Linked DNA regions of Terriglobus albidus. The protein of the gene in region 1 interacts with the protein of each later gene in a pairwise test. Links are inferred from orthologs where the notes say so. Each region holds a gene or a part of one and is shown on either strand. Other genes may lie near its edges. The genes, in order: rpe and eno.

Region 1 (3,144 bases):
ATTCCGTTGTACAAGCAGCGACAAACACCATAACCAGCTTCCGGACGGGTTGCAAGCGTATCTTTAGTAAGCCCCAGGCAAGCGCAAAGCCTTTGTCTACGCCGGCTGCGCCGCACGACGGCGGCGGCCGCTCAGCAGATAGATGGCTGCCCGCAGCTCCAGCAACGGATCTGCAGACGCCTCAATGCCTTCACAGCGCGGAATGGGATCGAAGATGATGTGCTTCTGCTGTGCCAGGGAGTCCGGCAGGACAGCATTCAACTCCACCACACCCAGTTCCACCAGCGGACGCGACTCCGGCCAGTGCGCCGTTGCATCGTCGACCGTGTCCTCCGGGCCGGCAACCTGCACCAGAATCCGGAACCTGATCGGCGCCTTGGAGACGCGCTCGGCGATCTCGTCATAGTGATAGTCCTGAGCAAGCTTTGCTCCTTCCTCATCGCTGAAGAAGTGTTCGCCCGCCTCCGGAACGATGCGATAGCGGCCATACTTCGTCTCGCCCTGCGCGTTGGTAAAGGCAAACGCGGTCACACCGAAGTAGCTTTCGGTCGCCAGGCTGACCGGGAAGGGCTTGGGAGCCTGGACAAACGCCAGCGCCGCCGGATGCGAGCCAAGAAAGACCTCAACCGGCTTGGGTGAGGGAACATCGGGTCCGCTGGCGCCGATGGCCTTCAGCAGCTCGATGAACTCGTCGCCCGTACGCGTGGGGAAGGCATCGATGGAATGGCTGACGATGTCGGTGTGGACGTGCTCCGCCAGGTTGAAACGGATCGCCAGGCCCCGCGGATTAGCGTCCGCCACGCTATCCGGCAGCATCGGCAGACCGGTGGAGTTCGAGAAACGTGCCGTTACCGGCGTCGACGGACGGGAGACATGAGGCGCGTTGGTCAGGGACAAAGCCTCAGGCGCCGCTGTAAAGGAGCCGGTCAGCATCAGCCCCTTGGCGTGAGCAGCACGGAAACCGGGATGAAGACCGAAGAGCGTATCAAACTGGGCAAGAATACGGTTGGCGAGGTCGACGACGCGTTCATCGTTCGGAAGAGGCATAGGGGGATCGATCTCCTTGGCCGAAGCCACTTGGTTTTTGGCCGAAGCCACTTGGTTCTGGCTGAAGCCATTTGGTTTGGGCCGAAGCCGCTTGGTTCCGGCCGAAGCCGTTCTATTTGAAGTGGGTAGAGGCAGCTTACTCCATCTGCCCGCGCACAGACGTAAACGTGCACAGGCGGCGTAAAACGTGCACAGAGATAGGGCGGACGCTTGGTACACTCGAACCTGTGACCGAGCTCTGCTTTTCCATCCTCGCGGCCGACTTTGCCCACCTCGCTGATGACGTCGCTAAAGCCACAGAAGGCGGTGGCACGGTGGTCCATTTCGATGTGATGGATGGCGTCTTTGTTCCCAACATCAGCATCGGGCCGCCGGTGCTGAATAGCCTGCGCAAGGCGACGGCGCTGCCCATCGACTGCCACCTGATGATCGCCAATGCCGATGCCTACATCCCAGCCTTTGCCGACAACGGCGCCGACTGGGTGAGCGTGCAGTGGGAGGCGTGCCGGCACCTGAACCGCACGCTGGAGCTGATCCGGAGCCACGGCATGAAGCCCGGTGTTGTGATCAATCCGGCGACTCCGGTGGAGTTTCTCACCGATGTGCTGGACATTGTGGATCACGTCCTGGTGATGACCGTAAACCCCGGCTTCGGAGGGCAGGCGTTCATCCCCGGCACACTGAAAAAGATCGAGCGCCTGGCCCAGATGCGGCAGGAGCGCGACCTGGACTTCCGCATTCAGGTCGACGGCGGCATCGACCACACGACGGTAGAAAGCGTGGTTAAGGCCGGAGCCGAGCTGCTGGTCGCCGGCACCTCGGTCTTTGGCCGCGGACAGGCCGTCGAGGACGCCCGTAGCCTGCTGGATCTGGCAAGGAAGGCCGAGCTGGCGCGAAAGACTGAATTGGCCACGTCAGGCAGATAATTCCGGGTGACTGCAAAAGCATCCGGACCATATCCCATCTCGCCATCTGACCGTCTAAAATAAACACACCTTCCTACCGTGCCCGCTAAGCCGGGGAAGGTTGCGCTTTCTCATCCAGAGAGCAGTGAGGTTGCATGCGCCGTTTTGTTTTCTCGACCCGTTTCGCACCGCTTTCCGCCGCCGTGGCTGCGGCCCTTCTGGCCGGTTCACTGAGCCTGCACGCGCAGGCGGCCGGCACGAATCCTGACGGTTCACAGTCTGAGAGCGTCACGCTCTCCACGGGCAAGCAGGCAAAGAAGCGCAAAGGCGACGAACCAAAGGAGTCCAAGAAGGACCAGAAGGTTCAGCAGTCCAAAGACACCAAAGCAGCCGAGAAGAAGCGCCTGAAGCGGAACCCGCTGGCCGACGTGGACAAGAACCTGCCCGACAAGCAGCTCTACGACAAGGCGCTCGAAGCCCTGAACAAGGGCCACTTCGACGTCGCCCGCCTGGACCTGCAGACCATGCTCAATACCTATCCGGACTCGCAGTACCAGATGCGCGCCAAGCTGGCCGTCGCCGATAGCTGGTACAAGGAAGGCGGCTCCGCCGCCCTGGCCCAGGCCGAGGCCGAGTACAAGGACTTCATCACCTTCTTCCCCAACGTGCCCGAGGCCGCCGAGGCCCAGATGCGCGTCGGCGACATCTACTTCCGCCAGATGGATAAGCCTGACCGCGACTACACCAAGGCCATGCACGCGCAGGAAGAGTACCGGAACATGATTCAGCAGTTCCCGCAGTCCACGCTGGTGCCGCAGGCCAAGCAGCGTCTGCGTGAGGTACAGGAAGTACTGGCTACCCGTGAATCCGAGGTCGCCTTGTTCTACGCCTCCCACGAGAACTGGGCCGCTGCGATCGCACGCTACCAGACAGTGGCCGACACCTATCCGCTCTACAGCGGAATGGATCAGGTGCTGATCGGCATCGGCGACGGCTATGCCGCGCAGGCGCGTTTCGTCCGGGGAGCCAATCTTCCCGAGGGACCGAAGGCCAAGCTGGAGCAGGAGTTCGATGACCGCGCGATGGCCGCCTACACCAAGGCCGTGACCGAGCACTCCGCTTCGAATCACGTTGAGGATGCCCGCGACCGTATCGCCGCCCTGAACCGTCCGCAGCCCGAGGCCACCCAGGA
Region 2 (3,218 bases), 1.8 Mb from region 1 along the record:
ATGGTAGCCAGGGTGCCCTTGGCGTGATCCCGGCGAACGATATCGCCTTCGCTGCCGATACGAGCGGTTCCTTGCTGGTCGGTATCGATGACCTGCGCATGGACGACAAAGTGCGTTCCGTCAGGCAGGTTGATCTGCTGTGGCTCCAGGTGAATCAGGGCTGCACCGCGGATCCGCTTGCCACCACGTACTTCCGTCACGCGCCCGACCATCTCCGAACCGGCGGGGATGATGACATGGCCATCGCGCGAAACATCCTGAGCAATCCGGGCATGGAAGGGAGCGCCGAGCGGGGTATCGGTTGTGGAGATCTCATCGTTGAGGTGCACACGGATCAGCGTGCCCTGCGGAAGTTCACCCTTGGGGGAGGGGACGTAGGTCACTACACCGCTATCAGGGTCCGCGTCGGTATGCGTTTTCAGCTCAGCGACAGCGGTGGGAGCAGGGGCTGCCGGTACCGGCTTGGGAGCGGCAACGGGAGCAGGCATTGTCTGAACCGGAGCCGGAGCCGGTGCCTCGCCGAGGGCGGGCGGAACCGTGGCGACGGGCTTAGCTGCGCTGGGCTTCTGCGGGGCGGCGTCCTGCGTATAGTCCTCATTGGGGGGCACGGATACGCCGCTTTGCTGCGCAAACAGCGGCGCAATTGACAGAAGCAGGGCAGCGGTGGATACAGAGTGCTTGACGGACATAAAACCTCGCGCGCGCAAGAAGCGCAATTGTATAGACCAAGCGTAGCCCTATAGGTTGCGGATGTGACCACCCGGGAACCTCGGTTGCAAACACTGCTACGGCACCGTTAAAGCTGGCGTGGTCAGTCCACTGGGCGGTTTTCGGCTGCTAAAATTTTCTAGAAACGAGAGTTATTCCGTATGGCAGAGCTTGTCGAGATGATCGCCGGAGTGGGTGGCAGCGCTATCGCTGTCGATCGCCGTCCGAAACTCAACGACCGCCTTGCCCATCGCATTGTGCGCCCCTCGGGCGTGCTGTCTACAGATTTGAGGAGAGAGATGACCGAGATTGTTTCCATTCACGCCCGCGAGATCCTGGATTCGCGTGGAAATCCGACCGTTGAGGCCGATGTCCTGCTCGCCGGTGGCGCGCTTGGCCGTGCCGCTGTGCCCTCGGGCGCATCTACCGGTGAACACGAGGCTGTTGAACTGCGTGACGGCGACAAAGAGGTTTACCTCGGTAAGGGCGTGCTGCAGGCCGTCGAGAATGTCGAGAGCATCCTCGCTCCGGAGCTGGCCGGCATGGACGCCAGCAACCAGCGCCTGATCGACGCGACCATGATTGCCATCGATGGCACCGAGAACAAGAGTAAGCTGGGCGCTAACGCCATCCTGGCCGTCTCGATGGCCACCGCGCGCGCCGCCGCCGCGCAGCTCAAACTGCCGCTGTATCGCTACCTCGGCGGCGTGAATGCCTGCATTCTGCCCACACCGATGATGAACATCCTCAACGGCGGCGCACACGCCGACAATACTGTGGATTTCCAGGAGTTCATGGTTATGCCGGTCGGCGCGGAGAGCTTCTCTGACGCACTGCGCTGGGGCACTGAGGTCTTCCACACGCTGAAGGGCGTGCTCAAGAAGAAGGGCCTGAACACCGCTGTTGGTGACGAGGGCGGCTTCGCTCCTTCGCTGAAGTCAAACGTTGAAGCCATCGAGGTGATCCTTGAGGCCATCGAACTGGCCGGATACAAGGCCGGTGAGCAGATCGCCATCGCACTCGATCCTGCCTCGTCTGAGTTCTACAACAAGGAGACGGGTAAGTATGTCTTCAAGAAAAGCGACAAGCGCGAGCTGAGCAGCGAAGAGATGGCGTCGTTCTGGGAGAGCTGGTGCCGTCAGTACCCGATCGTCTCCATCGAAGACGGTCTGGCGGAAGATGACTGGGCCGGTTGGAAGCTGCTGACCGATAAGATCGGTAACTTCGTGCAGCTCGTCGGTGACGATCTCTTCGTCACGAACTCCCGCCGTCTGCAGCAGGGCATCGAGCAGGGCGTAGCCAACTCAATCCTGATCAAGGTGAACCAGATCGGTACGGTTTCGGAGACGCTGGAAGCTATCGCTCTGGGCCGCCGCTACGGATACACCTCGATCATCTCGCACCGTTCGGGCGAGACCGAAGACACCTTCATCGCCGACCTGGCGGTAGCTACCGGTGCAGGACAGATCAAGACCGGTTCGGCCAGCCGCACGGATCGTATCGCCAAGTACAACCAGCTTCTCCGCATCGAGGAAGAGCTGGGGCCGGGCGCCGAGTTCCTCGGAATTGAATCCATCAACTGCGGTGAGTAGCAGTTGTGAGAAGCCCTCTTCAAACTTCCTTTGTGACGATGGGTGCGCTGCTGCCGGCAGCTGCACCCATTGTTGCAATAGGGGCTGAGCCGCCGGCAGCCGAAGCAGTACACCAACGCGGAAAGTGAACCAGTAATGTCAAAGAACAAGCCGCTCGTCCTGACCATCCTGGATGGATGGGGTATCCGCACCGAGACCAAGGGTAATGCCATCGCTCTTGCCCGCAAGCCGAACTACGACCGTCTGTTGGCGGAGTATCCCAATACGACGATCCGCGCCAGCGATCACTTTGTCGGTCTTCCTGATGGACAGATGGGTAACTCGGAGGTCGGTCACCTGAACATCGGCGCCGGCCGTATCGTGCGCATGGATATCGTCCGCATCGATGAGACAGTCTCGAAAGGCGACTTCTTTACCGATCCCACGCTGGTGAAGGCGATGCAGGCTGCTGCTCATGGGCGGGCGCTGCATCTGATCGGCCTGGTGTCGGACGGCGGTGTGCACTCGCATCAGCGGCATCTCTATGCGCTGCTGAAGATGGCTGCAGAGCAGGGTCTGAAGAAGGTCTATGTGCATGCCTTCATGGACGGTCGCGACACACTGCCGAGCTCCGGGGCAGGCTATCTGGAAGCCCTCTCCCAGAAGTTCCGTGAGTATGGTGTGGGCAAGCTGGCTTCCGTGAGCGGACGTTATTATGCGATGGACCGCGATCTGCGCTGGGAGCGCGAGGCCAAGGCCTTCGATGCCATGGTGAAGGGGCACGCCGAGGGCGGAGCTTATGAGGACGCCATCGCCCGCGTGCGTGAGGGTTACAACAACGGCGTTACTGACGAGTTCATCGTCCCCTTTGTCGTTACTGAGCACGGCAAGCCGGTAGCAACCATTCAAGACGAGGACGCGGTCATCTGCTTCAACTAC

Evidence for each region.
Region 2: the proteins of rpe (region 1) and eno interact in binary tests that used the Escherichia coli proteins (3 or more experiments, as listed by UniProt). The link is inferred for Terriglobus albidus from one-to-one orthologs.

Annotation. Positions count from the first base shown.
Region 1 is NZ_CP042806.1:1,077,542-1,080,685, reverse strand. Bases 299-3,123 are described here. They hold rpe (ribulose-phosphate 3-epimerase), read left to right. Parts: upstream 299-1,274; coding sequence 1,275-1,973; downstream 1,974-3,123. Other genes in these bases: bamD (outer membrane protein assembly factor BamD), read left to right, coding at 2,108-3,123; FTW19_RS04455 (catalase family peroxidase), read right to left, coding at 299-1,047. Also shown: more of FTW19_RS04455, read right to left, coding at 97-298; more of bamD, read left to right, coding at 3,124-3,144. UniProt on the Escherichia coli protein: Catalyzes the reversible epimerization of D-ribulose 5-phosphate to D-xylulose 5-phosphate.
Region 2 is NZ_CP042806.1:2,853,199-2,856,416, forward strand. Bases 255-3,153 are described here. They hold eno (phosphopyruvate hydratase), read left to right. Parts: upstream 255-1,007; coding sequence 1,008-2,300; downstream 2,301-3,153. Other genes in these bases: FTW19_RS11330 (TrbI/VirB10 family protein), read right to left, coding at 255-689; gpmI (2,3-bisphosphoglycerate-independent phosphoglycerate mutase), read left to right, coding at 2,436-3,153. Outside these bases: more of FTW19_RS11330, read right to left, coding at 1-254; more of gpmI, read left to right, coding at 3,154-3,218. UniProt on the Escherichia coli protein: Catalyzes the reversible conversion of 2-phosphoglycerate (2-PG) into phosphoenolpyruvate (PEP). It is essential for the degradation of carbohydrates via glycolysis.